DNA from 2 places in the Gordonia sp. BP-119 genome. Region 2 is predicted to be linked to the other one. Evidence: riboswitches for the same ligand, from Rfam matches in the RefSeq annotation. Region 2 holds a riboswitch; the other holds the start of a gene.

Region 1 (8,782 bases), on a different contig from region 2:
CCTGGCGGACCAGTCATGCGCTCAACCAGGCAATTTTCCGCTGCTCTGCGCAGACACACCGACCGCTGGAGTTTGTATCACCGCATCACCAACCGACGGCACCGTGAATGAAGTGACGTCCATGGGCGTGTCAGCAGGGGCTGGCATGATTCACTACGTCCTCTTGACGCGTGACGATCTCGGTCGCAGTGTGGTCGATTCCCGCGTGATCGACGTGGATCCCACCGACGGCCTCGATTCCGCCGGCCGGGTCAACGCCGGGATCGACGTGATGCTCAGCGCCGCCCGCGAGACCGGGACGCGAGTGGGCCCGATCGGGGTCGCCGCACGCACGGGGAGCCAGCGTCGGCAATTGCGTTCACGGGGCAGCGGACCCCGGCGTCAGGTCCGTCTCGCCGGCGAGGACGAGGCCGTGCTGGCCTACCTGACCGACACCGGGGAGATCGACCGTTTCTCGTCTGCCGTCGTCGTCGACTGCGGCGACACCGGCATGTCGCTCTACACCGTCGATCCCCGCGAGGGTCGCATCGGCGACGCCGAGCACTCGACCGTGCTGAGCGGTCGTCGTCTCGACCGGTCCATCGTCGACCAGCTGACCGCCGACAATCCCGTCCTGGGCGACGCCACTCGGACGCGGGCGGAGCGCAGCGAGTTGCGCAGCGCGTGCCGGACCGCGAAAGAAGAGATCGCCTACGGCGGCGTCGCGGCCGCCGAGTCGGTCGTCGCGGTCTCGGCGAACACCGGTCGTGTGGCGCTGTCCGCGACCCAGGTCGAGCAGGCGATCGCGCCGATGATCGGTGATGCGAAAGAAGTGTTCGCCCGCTATGTAGCGGCCGTCAGGTCACGCGGCGTACGACCGGACGCGGTGGTGTTCATCGGCGGACTCGCCAACCTCCCCGCGGTGCGCGCGATCGCGGCAGAGCATGAGCTCGAGGTCGTGAACCCGACGGCGCCGGAGCTGGTCGTGGCCACCGGCGCAGCCTTGCTGGCCCTCCAGAGTTATTCGGGCGCAGCGCGTCTGGCGTTCATCGGGGGCAAGCGGCAGCGCGAGTGGCTTTCCGCGACCCCAATTGCGGTTGCCGGGGCGGTCATCGCGGCCACATTGATGACGATCTACGCGGTGAGCTCGTCGTTCGCCGACCGTCCGGCCGTCGAGCCGCAGCCGTCGGTCAGCAGTGTGCCCCCCGCGGCGGCGACCAGCGAGGAGGAGCCGCCGTCCACCGCGCGGCCCACCTCCCAGCCGATCACCCGAATCCCGGCCGAACCCGTCGAGCCCACAGTTGTCACTCCCGTTCCGACGCAACGGCCCGCGCCCGAGACCGGCTGGAACGACCCGCCGGCATGGGCGACCACGGAGTTGCCGCCGACGCGGCCCTCGACAAGTACCAGCACCCGCACCCTCTCGCCGTTCCCGTGGCCGGACCTGACCTTCCCGCCCGGTTCGACACCGACGATCCCGCCGGACCTGCTCCCTCCGGGTCTGCGCCCGCCGAGTGCGGCGCCCACTCCGCCGCCGCCCACGTACTCGACGTCGACGTTGCGCTCCGCGCCCAGCGCCCCGCCGCGCCCGAGCAGTACCCGCGCGACCGGGTCGACTCAGATTCCGGGTGTACCCGAGCCCGCGAAATCCGTTGACGGGGAGTCGCGCTCACCGGTGACTCCGGTACCTCGGTCCGGCAGCCCGGTCCCGTCGGTCCCGGCGCCGCGCTGACGAGACGCCGCCGACAGGTCCGTCAGGCGTCGCGACGCGCGAGTTCGACCGTGCGCTTGAGTAGATCGCTGATGGCATCGAACTCGGTCAGGAATCCGTCGTGGCCGGTCTCGGAGTTGACGACCTGAAGTCCGCCGACGCAGTTGCCCAGCTCGTCGGCGAGTTCGACCTGTAGCCGGATCGGGTAGAGACGATCGGAGTCGATCCCCCCGACGATCACCGGAACGCGGCAATTGTTGAGCGCCTTGGCGACTCCGCCGCGACCACGGCCGACGTCGTGGTGGTTGAGGACCTCGGTGAGGACGACGTAGCTGGCCGGGTCGAAGCGGGACATCAGCTTCGACGCCTGGTGGTCGAGATAGCTTTGCACGGCGTAGCGCCCGCCGGTCAGGGGATTCTCGTCGCCCTGGGCGTCGTTGCCGAAGCGGGAGTCGAGCTCCGGTTCGCTGCGGTACATGAGATGGGCGATCCGGCGCGCGATCCCCATGCCCTGCAACGGAATGCGGCCGGTGCCGTGGTAGTCGCCGCCGCACCAGTCCGGGTCGGCCTTGATCGCGGCGATCTGTGCGGACTGGATACCGATCTGATCCGCGGTCGCGCGGGCGCCGACGGCGAGCACGAGGGCGCTGCGGACGCGGTCGGGGTACTCGATGGCCCACTCGAGCGCGCGGGCGCCGCCCATCGAACCGCCGAGAACCGCACCGACGCTGCGGATTCCGAGGCGGTCCAGCAGTGCCACCTCGGCACGGACCTGGTCGAGCACGGTGATCTGCGGGAAGCGTGAGCCCCAGGGCCGACCGTCGGGTGCGATGGAGCCCGGACCCGTCGAGCCCTTGCATCCGCCCAGGACGTTGGCGGAGATGACGCACCATTCGTCGGTGTCGATGGCCTGTCCCGGGCCGATCAGCCCGTCCCACCATCCGGCCGAGTCGTGGTCGGCGTCGGCGGGTCCGGTGACGTGCGAGTCGCCGGTCAATGCGTGGAGCGTGAGGATGACGTTGTCGCGGGACGGTGACAACGTCCCCCAGCGCTGGAACGCCAGGGTGACGTCGTCGATCCGTGCTCCGCTGTCGAGAGGCAACGAGCCGATGGGGATGCCGACGAGTTCCCCGTCCGGGAGGGTCTCCCAGTCGGGCTGATCAGATGCTGTCGCATTCAGGTCGATACTCACCGACAAAGCTGCCTCACCTGTTTCACTTGGCCGCCGCGAATCCCTGTTCGAGGTCGGCCAAGATGTCGTCGATTCCCTCGATGCCCACGGCGAGCCGGACCAGTCCCGGGGCCACGCCCGCGGCGAGCTGCTCCTCGGGGGTGAGCTGGCTGTGGGTGGTCGAGGCGGGGTGGATGACCAGCGACCGCACATCGCCGATGTTGGCGACGTGGCTGTGCAGGCTGAGCGCGTCCACGAACTTCTTGCCGGCGTCCACTCCGCCCTGGATCTCGAAGGCGATGATCGCACCCTGACCCTTCGGGGCCAATTCCTGACCGCGCTTGTACCAGGGCGAGGACTCCAGACCCGCGTACGCCACGGACTCGACCTGCGGGTGTGCATCGAGGAAGGCGGCGACCTTCTGCGCGTTGGCGACGTGGCGCTCGATGCGCAGACTCAGCGTCTCCAGGCCCTGTGCCAACAGGAACGCGTTGAACGGGGAGATCGCCGCGCCGGTGTCACGCAACCACTGCACGCGTGCCTTGAGTGCGAAGGCGGGCGCGCCCAGGTCGGCGAAGACAGCACCGTGGTAGCTCGGGTCCGGCGTGGTGAAACCGGGGAACAGGTCCTTCCCGTCGCGCTGGACCCGCCAGTCGAAGGTGCCGCCGTCGACGATGACGCCGCCGATCGCGGTGCCGTGACCGCCGATGTACTTCGTCGCCGAGTGCACGACGATGTCGGCGCCGTGGGCCAGCGGGCTGATCAGGTACGGGGTGGCGACGGTGTTGTCGATGATGAGGGGTACGCCGTTGCGGTGCGCGACCTCCGCGATCCCCGAGATGTCGAGGATCTCGTTGTTGGGGTTGGAGATCGACTCACCGAAGAACGCGCGGGTGTTGTCCTTGACCGCGGCCTGCCACGACGCCGGATCCTCGGGGTCCTCGACGAAGCTCACCTCGACCCCGAGCTTGGGCAGTGTGTAGTGGAAGAGGTTGTACGTGCCGCCGTACAGGCGGGGGCTCGACACCACGTGCCCGCCGGTCTCGACGGCGTTGAGGATCGCGTAGGTCTCGGCGGCCTGTCCCGATGCGACGAGCAGCGCGGCGACGCCGCCCTCGAGCGCGGCGATCCGCTGCTCGACGGCATCCTGCGTGGGATTCATGATGCGTGTGTAGATGTTGCCCGGTTCGGCGAGCCCGAAGAGATTGGCCGCGTGCTGGGTGTCGTTGAAGACATACGACGTCGTCTGGTAGATCGGCAGCGCACGGGCGTTGGTCACCGCGTCCGCGGACTGCCCGACGTGGATCTGCTTCGTCTCGAAGCTCCAGTTCTCGCTGGGATCGTTGCTGTCGAGGGTGCCGTCAGGGACATCAGACATGGCGATTCATCACTTTCTACGGTCGGCAGGGCCAACTCGACCCTGTTGGGGTCCGACCTTCGGACCCGCGCTTGCCGGGGATCGCCACTGCGATCCCGCAACCCGGTCATCACCCGGAGCACCCCACCGCGGAAGGAGGGTTGCCGATCAGCCAGCCGGGGCTTCGCACTGATACTCATGACCTGGCGACAAGGATATAACACGGATGTGAGCGCCCGAGAACCGTCCCGGTCACGCCGCGCCCAACCCTTGAGAAGTGCACCGGAAGGGTGCCGGTGGCTGTCCTCCGACCGAGTGAAATCGGGTGTGGTCAGATACGAAACCACTGGTCAAGGTAGTTAGCGACGCTCAGCGTGCTGTCGGTTCCGCGATCGCGGATCTAGAGTTCGGGACAGCCCCGGCTGCACCGGAATGCTCCGCTCAGGTGGTCCGGGTTCGCACAGGAGCGCTCATGGCCGTGATGGCTCATCTCCGGACCCGACGCGTCGCTCTGTTGGCCGCCTCGATGTCGACGTTGTCGACCCTCGCCGCATTCGGCTTCACCGGGGTGGCGGCGGCGACAGCCGGCGGGCCCTCGTGCAGCGGTGCCGTCGTGGTGGTCGGGGGGACCGTCGACGCTGAGTCGCTATTGCTCGAGGGCGTCAAGGAGCGTTACCGCGAGCAGGGCTATGAGGTGATCAACGCGCCCTACCCGGCGACCATATGGCCGCTCGGAGCGACGGGGTACGACCGCAGTACCGAACAGGGGATCGCATCGACGGCGTCCGCGATCTCGTCGTATCGAGAAGCGTGCGGGTCCGAGGCGCCGGTGGTGGTGACGGGCTATTCGCAAGGGGCGCGCATCGCTGGAGACGTGCTCGCCGGTATCGGCAACGGCCGGAAGTTCGATGTCGCGAACACGCCCGACGATCCCAGCGACGACGTCGTGATCTCCGACGTCGGGGTGTCGGGCGAGCTGTATTCGGATCCGCGGCAGGCCGGTGACAAGACCGGGCGAGGTATCGAGCTGTCGCTGATCGGGATCATTCCCGGACTGACCATGTCGGGGCCACGTGGTGCCGGCAGCACGGACGCCGGCTTCGGGACGGTCAGCGACCGGGTCGTGTCGGTGTGCATCGAGGGCGACCCGATCTGCGACCTGCCCGATCCCGTCTACGACCCGATCGGCGCCATCGACGGCATCCTCGGCTACCAGGTCAAGCATTTCCTGTATCCAGAGGAGATGTCGGGCAACCCGCTGCAGCCGGGATACACGTGGGCGAAACGTCCGGTCGAATGTGCGGACGGCGTCTGTATGGTCGCTGCGGACTCCGCACTCGCCGAACTCGTCCAGGGCTGGGCTCGCAACCTCGGCTACCAGGGCGCCATCGGCGATTTCCTGTCGGATCGCCCGACCATCGGGCTTCCGTTCGGCATCGAACTGGCGAATCTGCAGCCGGTGGTCCGGCTGGTGCAGGGCTTGCTGCCGCCACTCCCACGTCTCGGGTACGGCGCATACCTACCCGACATCTTCGTCTTCGAGGACATCCTGCAGGGCATCGTCACCGCGACACCGGCTCGGTTCGTGCGCGGTGTCAGCGCCCTGGCTGCCAGCGTGCGCAGCATCGTCCTGCTGCCGGTCAACTTCGTCCGATACTGGGCGGGCGCGCTCATCGGGCCGGTGGCGTCGGAGGGCGGCGCCGTCACGATTCTCGCGGCGGACACGTCGCACCTGCGATCGTCCACGTTCGCGCGACTGGCAGCCGTACCCGACGAGTCCGTGGGGCCGGTCCGCGCTGAAGAAGTGGGCGGGTCCGGCCCCTCGTCCGAGCCGTCGGCGGCCCGGGGTGCCGAACCGGATGCCACCGACCCGTCACCGGCCGAGCAGCCCCCGGTGGGCCACACGACCGACACGTCGTCGGGGGCCGACACGGGCACCGATACCGAGACCGATACGCCCGACGCGGACCCCGCGCCTGCCCCGCCTCGCGACGACGACTCGCCGGCCGCCACCGATCCCTCGGGAAGCGATGTCAAGACGTCTGGAACCGACGGCCACGGGGGAGAGGACGGCGAGAAGGCCGGCTCGTCCGACACGGCTTCGGACCCGGACGGGCCTTCCGCAGACCCGTCCGACCCCGACAGCGATGCGGGCTCCGAAGCCGGCGACTGACACCCCGCGCGATGCTGAGGACACTGCGTGTGTGAATGAACTCACCACCGGCTGAGGAATCAGCGCTGACGGGCGCGGGTTGGCATCGACCGTGCCTGATGCTCTCTCGACGACCGAAGCCCCGGCCGACCCCTCACTGACGGGTCCGTCCACCGCCGGGGAACTCCGCAGCCCCGCGCGGGCCGAATCGGCCGAGGTGTCCCGCCGGGTGCGTCGGTGGACGATCCTCGCCCTTGCGCTGGGTGGATTCGGGATCGGGACGACCGAGTTCGTCGCCATGGGCCTCCTGCCCAACATCGCCGGATCTCTGGGTGTCTCGGAACCGACTGCCGGACATGTCATCTCGGCCTACGCGATGGGTGTGGTGGTGGGTGCGCCGCTGATCGCGGCGCTCACCGCGCGGATGTCCCGTCGGACGCTTCTGATCGGCTTGATGGTGGCGTTCACGGTCGGCAACCTCGCGACCGTCCTCGCACCGGATTACGGTTTGCTGCTGGTGGCGAGATTCGTCGCCGGCCTCCCGCACGGCGCCTACTTCGGTGTCGCGGCTCTGGTCGCCGCTCATCTGGCCGGCCCGCGCAACCGTGGCAAGGCCGTGGGACAGGTGATGCTCGGTCTGTCCGTCGCGAACGTCCTCGGCGTACCGGCGGCCGCCTGGCTCGGTGAGACGCTCGGCTGGCGGTCCGCGTTCGCGATCGTGGTCGTGATCGGAATCGCCACCGTCGTCGCGCTGATCCGGGTGCTTCCCACGCTCAGCGGGGTGAAGACCACCGACCCGCTCACCGAGCTCGGTGCACTCAAGCGGTCCCAGGTCTGGTTCACACTGGTCATCGGAACCGTCGGGTTCGGTGGGATGTTCGCGTTCTACACGTATCTCAACTCCGCGCTGACCACCGACACCGGGCTGTCGGTGTCGGTCGTGCCGTTCGCCCTGATGTTGTACGGACTGGGAATGGTGACCGGCAACTTCGTCGGCGGTTATGTCGCGGACCGCAGCGTGGCGGTGGCGATCCTCGGCGGACTCACCGCCACCGCACTCTCCCTCGGCGCTTTTGCGGTGCTGGCCGAGAATGCTTGGGCGGCATTGATCCTCACCTACCTCGTGGCGCTCACGGGATCGATGATGCTACCCGCGCTGCAGACCAGGCTGATGGATGTGGCGGCCGATGCACAGACCCTGGCCGCGGCCCTGAACCATTCCGCGCTCAACATCGCCAACGCGGCCGGAGCGCTGCTCGGTGGCGTGGTGGTCGGTGCCGGCTACGGATACCTGGCGCCGTCGGTGGTCGGGGTGATGCTCGCGGTGGCGGGTATCGCGGTCACCGTCGTGGCCCTCGCGACCGCGCGGCACCAGCCCGTCGGGTCCTGAACGAGCGCGGCCGTTCTACCTACGACGAGGGCCGACCGGATAAGTCCGGTCGGCCCTCGTGTCGTCGAGTCGGTGCAATCAGCCGTTCGTGGGCGGTGTGGCGATCGTCTTCGACAGGTAGAGCTGCTCGCCGAGCTTGTTGATCAGCTCGAGTTGCGTCTCGAGATAGTCGATGTGTTCCTCTTCGTCGGCGAGGATCTGCTCCAAGAGGTTGGCGCTGGTGATATCGCCCTTGGACCGGCACATCGCGATTCCGGGGCGGAGTCGTTCCACCACCTCGACCTCGATCGACATGTCCGACTCGAACTGCTCCCGGATCGACTGCCCAATACGCAGCGGCAGCAGGCGCTGATAGTTGGGCAGGGCGTCGAGGAACAGGATGCGATCGGTCAGGACCTCGGCGTGAGTCATCTCCTCGATCGACTCGGCCCGTGTCTTCGCGGCGATCTCGGTGAGACCCCAGCTCTGCTGCATCTTCGCGTGCAGGAAGTACTGGTTGATCGCGGTCAGCTCACTCGTGAGCTGTTCGTTGAGGAGGTCGATGACCTCGGGGTCGCCACGCATCTGTCCGCCTCCCATTTCCCGTGTATGTCCGTTCGAACCGTAACACGACAAAACCCCCCGCGCGTCGTCTCGCGCGAGGTTCGTCGGGTCGGAGGTCAGGTCATGCAGCGGTCGTCGCGGTTGACGCCCTTTCGCTCAGGATGGTGTGCAGTTCGTCCAGGCAGGTCCCGCAGCCTTCGCCCGCGCCGCAGCGGTCGCTGATCGCGTCGACCGTGTACGCGCCCGCATCGCAGTGCGCATGGACCTCGTCCACGGTGACGGCGCGGCATATGCAAACGAACATCTCGGAAACTCACCTTCGTGCCTGGATTAGGCAATGCTTACATATTTTAGGGTGTCCGCACAAGGGTTGCCTTACCTTTTATCGACGCTGTCCGAGTGGCGCGATCACGGCCGATGGGCTGTCGGACCGCCGCCGTAGGATGTGGCCCCGTGCCACTCACGATCTCCACGGTGAA
Region 2 (8,782 bases):
CCGGGTCTCTCGCGGTTGACGGTCGATGGAACGGCCCGGACATACGCACAACGAGGGGTACGAACATCGAGGTCGCCGGACCAACAGTATCGTTGGGGCAGCGTGCGGGCGTTTCGGCCCGACGCGGCATCCCCGATCAAGACTGCCAGGAGGAACTGTGGAATTCGATGTGACCATCGAGATCCCCAAAGGTGGCCGCAACAAGTACGAGGTCGACCACGAGACGGGCAAGGTCTACCTCGACCGCTACCTGTACACCTCGATGGGCTACCCGGCCGACTACGGCTACATCGACGGCACCCTCGGTGAGGACGGCGACCCGCTCGACGCGATGGTCCTGCTCCCCGAGTCGGTGTTCCCCGGCATCATCGTGCGCGCACGGGTCGTCGGCATGTACACCATGACCGACGAGGCCGGTGGCGACGACAAGCTCCTCTGCGTCCCCGCCAAGGACGTGCGCTGGGACCACATCAAGGACATCTCCGACGTGTCCGAATACGAGCTGGGACCCATCGCCCACTTCTTCGAGCACTACAAGGACCTCGAGCCGGGCAAGGAGGTCGACCCGGGCGGATGGGTCGGCCGCGACCAGGCCGAGAAGATCGCACAGGAGGCCATCGATCGCCTCGCTGCGCACCCCGACGCGGCCAACGAGCCCTCGCGCGGCTGATCTCCCCCGCACACAAGACCGCCGGCACCATCATTCGAGATGGTGCCGGCGGTGTCGTCTGTCTCGACACGGCTCAACCGGCGAGAAGCCGCGCCGGCTGTCAGGCCACGCGGTACCGCTGCTCGGCGAGCACCGGTAGGATCTGTTCGCGGATGCGGCGTTCGGTGGCCGCGCCGTCGATCGGGATGAGGATCACGGCGTCGGCGACCTCGGCTGCGTAGATGTCGCGGACCAGCGTGATCAGTCCGTGGGTCGTCCCGATGTAGCGGATGGTCCCCGAACTCGTCTCCGACGACGCGTCCACCGCCGCAGCAGCAGCCGTGCGCGCCGACGCGGCGTCTGGCGCGACGGCCACCTCCACCTCGAGCGCCACCACGAACTTGGCCTGATCGTGGCTGCCGGCCCGAAGCAGGGAACGGGCGCGTTGCGCCTCGCGGAGGGTCTCACGCCGCACGACGATCGGAAACGTCTGTGCGAGTTCGTCTCCCGCGAGCGCGATCTGGAATCCCGGACGTCCGATGCTGATCGGGGCCGTCGGGGTGGCGGTCGGTGCGGCGATCACGGTGCCGCGGTCAGCACGTGCGTCGAGTTCGATGGTCATCTACTCACCCCTGTTCGGTCGGTCTGTTCGGTTCGCGCCCGGAATGCGTCGAGAATCCGGTCGATGTCGTCGACGGTGGTGCCCGCTCCGAAACTCGCGCGCACCGTATCGGCCGGCGGTGTGAGGCCGTCGACGGTGTAGCCCGCGACTCCCGCGCGGTCGGTGGAATCGGTGAAGATCCGCAGCGGCGTGAAGCCGCCGATCGCGGCCAGGCCGGCGTCGAGACGTTCGGCGAGGCGTCGTTCGTGCAGCCCGATCGTCTCGGGTCCGAGATCGGCGAGCACCCGACACGCCTCGGCGACCGCGATGGCCCCGGAAACGCCGTCGGCGTCCGGCGAGGCGTCGACATCGGCGGCGTCGAACCAGTCACGACGACCGATCAGGACGCCGGCGCCGCCCGTCTTCCGACCCGGTTCACCGACCGCCAGGTAGTCGATGCCGTGGCTGACGACGGAGACGGGCCGGTGCCCGACGAGTTGCGCGGCGTCGACCAGGATGCGGGCCCCGGACCGGTGCGCGAGCGAGGCGAGCCGGCCGATCGGCAGCACCTCGCCGGTGATGTCCGATACCGCGGTCACGACCAGGAACGATGCCGGCGCCGAGGCGAGCTCGGTCTCCAGCGCGACCAAGGTGTCCTCGATGGTCTCGCAGGCCGGGACGAACCGCGCCCGGTCGCGCCCCTGCCGTGGTGCGCACCACCGCAGCAGGTCGGCGCCCTGCCCGATGTCGAGGACGACGACGTCGCCAGGAGTGATGCGCGCCGCGAGGTCGAGGGCAACGGCGGCATCGCGGGTGAAGACGACGGTGTCGTCGACCCGCGCACGGACGAACTGCCGCACCGATTCCCGGGCGGCGTCGAAGCGGACGTCGACTGCGGGCGACAGGCGACCGGCGGGTGCGGACAGGACAGCGGTCACGGCAGGAAACTCCTCAGACAATTCGCGCTTGCCGCGTCCGGTCGGTACGCGGCCGGGTCGTCACCCGGAGCACCCCACCGCGAAGGAGGGTTGCCGACCAGCGAGCCGGGGCTTGTCACTGGCACTCATGACCTACGACCAAGGGTCGTCGATCTCGCGCGGACGTGTCAATTTTCACTCAACGTGATCGGAAGTTAGGGCACACTTACCTGTAGCGTGTCAGGGGTGTCAGCGACTGATGTGTTCGTGTTGTCCCGCCCGCACGGCACCGTGCGGGGCATGGGCGCGGTCCGTGCGTTCACCGACGTCGACGCCGCCTCGGCCGCCCTGCGCGCCGGGACCGTCGACGGTCTGACCGGCGCGATCCCCTTCGACCTCGCCGAGCCCGCCGCGCTGGTGGTGCCCGAAGTCCTGCACGTCGACGCGGCGCCGCTGGCAGGCACACCACCGCTGACGCGCACCCCGGTGTCGACGACCCTGCACCCCACGGCCGACGAGCACCGCGAACGTGTCGCACACGCGGTGAAGCGGATCGTCGCCGGCGACGTCGGCAAGGTCGTACTCGCCCGCAGCGTCGACATCGTGCTCGACGCCGAGGTCGAGCCTCTGCAACTCCTCGACGCACTGGCGGGCGGCAATGCCGGACACAACGCATTCGGTGTCGATCTCGGCGCGGCCACCGGCTCGGGTTCGTGGCTGTTGGGCGCGAGTCCCGAAGTGCTGCTGCGCAAGTCGGGTTCCGTCGTCACCTGCCACCCGTACGCGGGATCGGCGCCGCGGTCACCCGACCCGGTCGTCGACCGCGCCGCTGCCGACGGATTGTTCTCCTCGGCGAAGGATCTCGCCGAGCACGCCTTCGTCGTCGACCACCTGCGAGACCGGCTGGGACACCTCTGCGACGACGTCGACGCGCCGTCGACCCCGCAATTGCAGTCGACCGGGGAGGTCTGGCATCTGGCCACCCCGATCCGCGCGCGGCTTCGGGACCCGGCGACCACTGCGCTCGATCTCGCACTCCTGCTCGGCCCCACCCCGGCGGTCTGCGGCACGCCGAGTGATGTTGCTGCGCAGATCATCCGCGAGGTCGAGGGTGAGCGCGGCTTCTATGCGGGGGCGGTCGGCTGGTGCGACGCCGCCGGCGACGGGGAGTGGATGGTCACCATCCGGTGCCTCGAACTCGAGGCCGATCGTCGCAGCCTCCGGACGTGGGCCGGCGGCGGTATCGTCGAACACTCCGACCCGCAGGGCGAACTCGAGGAGACGGCGTTCAAGCTGCGGACGGTCCTGAACGCGTTGGGCATCGCCGCACTCGACTGAGCGGATCAATTGCGGACGCGCGCGATCTTCGCCCGTTACGCTCGTCGATGATGCCCGACGACCTGATCATCGCCCGAAATCCGGAACAGGGCTCCTCACTGCCCTTTCTGGTCCGGATTCCGCTCGGCAGTGACGGGATCGTCTTGAAGGTGAGGGAGACCTGGCCGCGAACCAGCAAGGTCTATTGTCATCGCGCCGACGAATGGCCGACCACACCGCAGATCGTCGAACGTCTTCCGGTTCGGTCGGTGACGCGGCGCGGGGCGGCGATCGATCTGGTGCTCGACCGCGCTCGCGAGAATCGGTCACAGTTCGTCGTCACGCGGGCTCGCGGACGCGAGATGATCTTCTGGCAGACGCGCAAAACCACCAAGCAGGCGCGTCCAAACGTCACGCTTCCCAAGGCTCGGGCACACGGCCAGGCGCTCGAGATCGTCGTCGACACAGGCGAGAAGTACGCCTACTCCTTCGGTCATCAACAGGCGACCACCACTCGACACCGCCTCGATGCCGGCGATTACGCGATCGTCGAGGACGACCAGGTGGTCGCCGCCGTCGAACGCAAGTCGATCGACGACCTCGGCAACGGTCTCATGAAGGGAACTCTCACCTACCAGTTGGCAGGTCTCGCGGGACTCCGACGCGCCGCGGTGGTCGTCGAAGCCTCATACAGCAAGGTGTTCACGCGCGAATACGTCAGCGGCGCCGCGCTGGCCGAGGCAGTCGCCGAGGCGCAGGTCCGGTTTCCGACCGTGCCGATCGTCTTTTGCGACAACCGCAAACTCGCCGAGGAATGGACCTACCGCTGGCTCGGTGCCGCGCTACACGAATGGCGGCTCACCGTCGGCAGCGAGCCCATCGTGCAGGGCCTGCACGGTCCACCGGCGACACCGTCGGAGATCAGGGCGTGGGCTCGCGCCCAAGGGATCGAGGTGCCCTCCAAGGGACGGATCCCGAGTACGGTGCGAGCGGCCTGGGATCGCCGGAACGACTGAATGGCACCACCCTCCGGGGACTCGGCCCCGCTCACCGAGGCGGATTCGCGCTGTGCCGCAACGGAATACGTCAGCGCTTACCCTCACCCCAGCGCGTGGTCCAGGTCGCCCAACAGGTCGTCGACCCCTTCGAGGCCGACCGACAGCCGCACCACCGAGTCACTCAGACCGATCGCCGCGCGTCCCTCGGGACCCATCGCACGATGAGTGGTGGTCGCCGGATGCGTGATCAGCGACTTCGAATCTCCGAGATTGTTGGAGATGTCGACGATCCGCAGGCCGTTGAGGACCTCGAAGGCGCGCTTCTTGCCGTCGATGCCGTCGTGGTCGTTGAGCTCGAAGGTCACCACCGTGCCGCCGCCGGACATCTGCGACTTCGCCAAGTCGTACTGCGGGTGTGACTGCAGGAAGGGGTATTTGACCCAGCGCACGCGCGGATCGCTCTCGAGGAACTCGGCGATCCGCAGCGCCGACGACACCGAGGCGTCGACGCGCAGACGCATCGTCTCCAGCCCCTTCACGAGGGTCCAGGCGTTGAACGGACTGAGTGCCGGACCGGTGTGTCGCATGAGTTGCTGCACCGGACCGTCGACGTACTCCTTGGTCCCGAGTACCGCGCCACCCATGACGCGCCCCTGGCCGTCGATGTGTTTGGTGCCCGAGTAGACGATGACGTCGGCGCCGAGTTCGAGACCCCGCTGCAGCAGCGGGGTGGCGAAGACGTTGTCCAGCACCACCTGTGCGCCCGCGGCGTGCGCCATCTCGGACACCTTCACGACGTCGACGAGGCTCTGCATCGGGTTCGACGGTGTCTCGAAGAACACCGCGTCGGTGGGCTTGGACAGGGCCCGCTCCCACTGCTCGAGGTCTTCACCGTCGACGAACTCGGTCTCGATCCCCCAGCGCGGGAGGATCTCGTTGCAGACCACGAAGCAGGAACCGAACAGGCTGCGGGCGGCGACGAGACGGTCGCCGGCCTTCAACAGTGCACCGAGCGCGACGAACACCGCGGCCATGCCGCTCGCGGTGGCGAAACACGCCTCCGCGCCCTCGAGCCGGCGCAACCGCTCCTGGAACATCTCGACGGTCGGATTTCCGTAGCGCGAGTAGACGAATCGTTCGTCCTCGCCGGTGAAGGCTCGCTCGGCGGCCTCCGCGGAGTCGTAGACGTAACCGCTCGTGAGATAGAGCGCCTCGGCCGTCTCGTGGAAACCCGAACGCGCCAGCCCGCCGCGAACCGCGATCGTGTCAGCCGAGAGCCCTTCAGGCAGTTCACGACTGACGGGCAGATCAGAACTCACGATTGCCTCCACGGCAGGTTCTCGGCACGCCAGCCCGACGTCCCGCGGTGGTCGTTCTCGTCGAGGGCGCCTTCGAACCCGTCGATCACGTTGTATGCCTTCGCGATACCGTCGGCGGTCGCGGCCTCCGCAGCGCCGATCGACCGGTGCCCCGAACGGCAGATGAAGATGACCTCCTGGTCGTCGGAGACACCGGAATCACGCAGCTGTGCCACGAAGTCGTCGTTGCGACGCCCCTCGGGGAAGGTGGTCCACTCGGCGAAGATCGCGCGCTTGCCCAGGACCTCGAGGTCGGGCACGCCGACGAACGACCACTCCGCCTGCGTGCGACAGTCGACCAGCACCGCATCCGGGTTGTTCTCGAGCTTCTCCCACGCCTCGCGCGGGGTCAGGTCACCGGCATAGCTCATGAGGAACACACCTTCCACTCGCCGTTCTCGCGCACCACGATCGTGTCCACGACGTTCACGTCATCGGGGGTCTTGTCATAGTGCCAATGAACCTTCGCGGTCGCCCGGTCACCGTCGACCACCAGCTCGGTGATCTCCGGGATCTCGATGTGACCGTTGGCGAGCAGCGACTCCCGGTTGTCGGCGAGGAACTGTTCCTCGGAGACGAAGTCGGCCGCCTCGACGTCGGCCGCGCAGGTGTTCGCCCGGTATTCGCCGAAGTTCGGACCGTTGCGCGCGGTGTAGATGTCGTTGATCGCGTACTGGACCTGAGCCGAGTCGCCGGCCCGGTCCTCGGCCGGACGGGTCACATTCGACAGCACGACGCCGAGCACCACGAGTCCCACGACGCCGGCCGCGACGAAGAACGGCCAGGCGTTCTTCCACGACGGGGGCTTCTGGTCGCCCTCACCTGCAGCTTCGGCCATGGCGGGCAGTCTATCGAGCGTCCCGGCGGCGGTTGAGACCGGCGTCGTCGGAGCCCGGACGCACCGGGCAGAGCGCCGAACGACGTCGACATCGAACACGTCCTGCGTAAGGTGGCCCTAAGTTCCGCGGCGAACGACGTCGCCGACCGCAACGACCAGCGAGGACCCGGATGCGCGCTTCCACCCACCGTTCCCTCATCCTTCTCGTCGGGCTGCTCGCGGCAGCCCTGGTGGTGACCTCGTGTTCGCCGCCGGACGAGACGGTCGACTCCGGCACGGCCCAGGTCCCCGCGCCCGAGGCCGGCGCGATCCCGGTCACCGTGCAGCAGGCCTACGCCCCCGCGACCGTCGACCAGGCACCCAAGCGCGTCGCCGCGATGGGCGTGGGTGACGGCGACACCCTCCTCGCACTCGGTGTCACCCCCACCACGATCGCCCCGTTCGCCGACCCCGACCAGGCGTCGGCGCCGTGGAACGCCGAACTCCTGGCGGACTCCGACCCGGTGGTGCTGCCGAACGCGTCCGGCGCGTTCGGCGACGAGATCCCCAAGGCGCTGGCCACCGAGCCCGACCTCATCACCGCCGTCGGCGCCGATCCCACCCGCGACCAGTTCGATCTGCTGAGCAAGACCGCCCCGACGATCCTGCGGCCCGCCCAGTTCCAGCCGTGGCAGGTGCCGTGGGACGCGCAGACCCGCCAGATCGGTACCGCCGTCGGCCTGCCCGAACTCGCCGATCGCAAGGTGACCGAGACCGAGCAGTTCCTCGCGAACGTGCGGGAGCAGAACCCGCAGCTGGCCGGGAAGACGGCGGTCGTGGTCACCGCCAGCCCCACCGGCGGCGTGTCGATCTACGGCCCCGGCGACGGGCGCGGACAGACCCTCACCGGTTACGGACTCACCTTCCCGCCCGCGCTGCAACCTTCGGTGACCAGCGGTTTCTACGGTGACCTGCCGGCCGAGAGCCTGAACCTGCTGGACTCGGCCGACGTCGTCGTCGCCGTCGACTGGCAGGGTTCCAACGACCGGCTCAAGTCCAACGCGGCGTTCAACCGGCTGGCGGTCGCGCAGTCGGGCCGCGTGGTCTATCTGCCCCAGGAGGTCGGCAGCGCGATGTCGGTGCCGACGGTCCTGACGATCCCGTGGGTCGCCGAGCAGGCCGTCGGACCGATCGCCGCGGCCGCCGGCAAGGCGTAGCGGGCCCGAACCCGCCGGACACCGCGCACCCGCCGAGTGAGGGTTACCTCACAGACGGATTTTGGTCGGGGACAGCAAGCGCCTACCGTAGAAGGGATAGGCCTTATCCATACGCGCGGACCTGGGGGTCACCGAGATTTGCTTGTCCTCGCGTGCTGAGCAACGGAAGACACCTACTCCATGAGCGACAACAGCCGCCCGCTGCGGGTTGCGATCGTCGGTGCCGGTCCCGCCGGGATCTACGCCGCCGACGCGTTGATGAAGTCCGACACCGCCAAGGACCGCGGGGTCAGCATCGATCTGTATGAGCGCATGCCCGCTCCGTTCGGTCTGATCCGTTACGGCGTCGCACCCGACCACCCGCGTATCAAGGGCATCATCACCGCCCTGCACAAGGTCCTCGACAAGCCCCAGGTCCGCCTGCTCGGCAACGTCGACTACGGCACCGACATCACCATCGACGAACTGCGCGCCCACTACGACGCGGTGATCTTCTCCACCGGCGCCACCGACGACCGCGCCCTCGACATCCCCGGCATCGATCTCGACGGCAGCTACGGCGCCGCCCAGTTCGTCGCCTGGTACGACGGCCACCCCGACTTCCCCCGCACCTGGCCCCTCGAGGCCGAGAAGGTCGCGGTCATCGGTGTGGGCAACGTCGCCCTCGACGTCGCCCGCGTGCTCGCCAAGACCGGCGACGAACTGCTGCCCACCGAGATCCCCGCCAACGTCTACGACGGACTCAAAGCCAACAAGGCCGTCGAGGTCCACGTCTTCGGCCGCCGGGGACCCGCCCAGGCGAAGTTCACCCCGCTCGAACTCAAAGAACTCGACCACTCCCCCAACATCGAGGTCATCGTCAACCCCGAGGACATCGACTACGACGAGGGCTCGGCCGTCGCCCGCCG

Evidence for each region. Region 2 has a riboswitch for S-adenosylmethionine ahead of JW364_RS15925 (aminotransferase class V-fold PLP-dependent enzyme). Riboswitches for the same ligand answer to the same signal wherever they lie in the genome.
Region 1: linked by a shared signal. The riboswitch ahead of JW364_RS01900 (bifunctional o-acetylhomoserine/o-acetylserine sulfhydrylase) and the one ahead of JW364_RS15925 (aminotransferase class V-fold PLP-dependent enzyme) in region 2 are both predicted to bind S-adenosylmethionine.

Annotation. Positions count from the first base shown of each region.
Region 1 covers NZ_JAFFZF010000002.1:121,416-130,197, reverse strand. Annotated here, with positions in the region: gene JW364_RS01910 (Hsp70 family protein) at 146-1,711, shown strand; gene JW364_RS01905 (homoserine O-acetyltransferase) at 1,734-2,888, opposite strand; gene JW364_RS01900 (bifunctional o-acetylhomoserine/o-acetylserine sulfhydrylase) at 2,905-4,239, opposite strand; SAM riboswitch class IV at 4,302-4,422, opposite strand; gene JW364_RS01895 (cutinase family protein) at 4,691-6,391, shown strand; gene JW364_RS01890 (MFS transporter) at 6,483-7,760, shown strand; gene bfr (bacterioferritin) at 7,839-8,324, opposite strand; gene JW364_RS01880 (bacterioferritin-associated ferredoxin) at 8,425-8,607, opposite strand; gene JW364_RS01875 (exodeoxyribonuclease III) at 8,757-8,782, shown strand, end outside.
Region 2 covers NZ_JAFFZF010000027.1:64,237-73,018, forward strand. Annotated here, with positions in the region: gene JW364_RS15915 (inorganic diphosphatase) at 158-670, shown strand; gene JW364_RS15920 (hypothetical protein) at 771-1,271, opposite strand; gene JW364_RS15925 (aminotransferase class V-fold PLP-dependent enzyme) at 1,268-2,188, opposite strand; SAM riboswitch class IV at 2,208-2,321, opposite strand; gene JW364_RS15930 (isochorismate synthase MenF) at 2,429-3,505, shown strand; gene JW364_RS15935 (ERCC4 domain-containing protein) at 3,556-4,500, shown strand; gene JW364_RS15940 (O-succinylhomoserine sulfhydrylase) at 4,584-5,801, opposite strand; gene JW364_RS15945 (rhodanese-like domain-containing protein) at 5,798-6,211, opposite strand; gene JW364_RS15950 (hypothetical protein) at 6,208-6,678, opposite strand; gene JW364_RS15955 (ABC transporter substrate-binding protein) at 6,849-7,874, shown strand; gene JW364_RS15960 (FAD-dependent oxidoreductase) at 8,055-8,782, shown strand, end outside.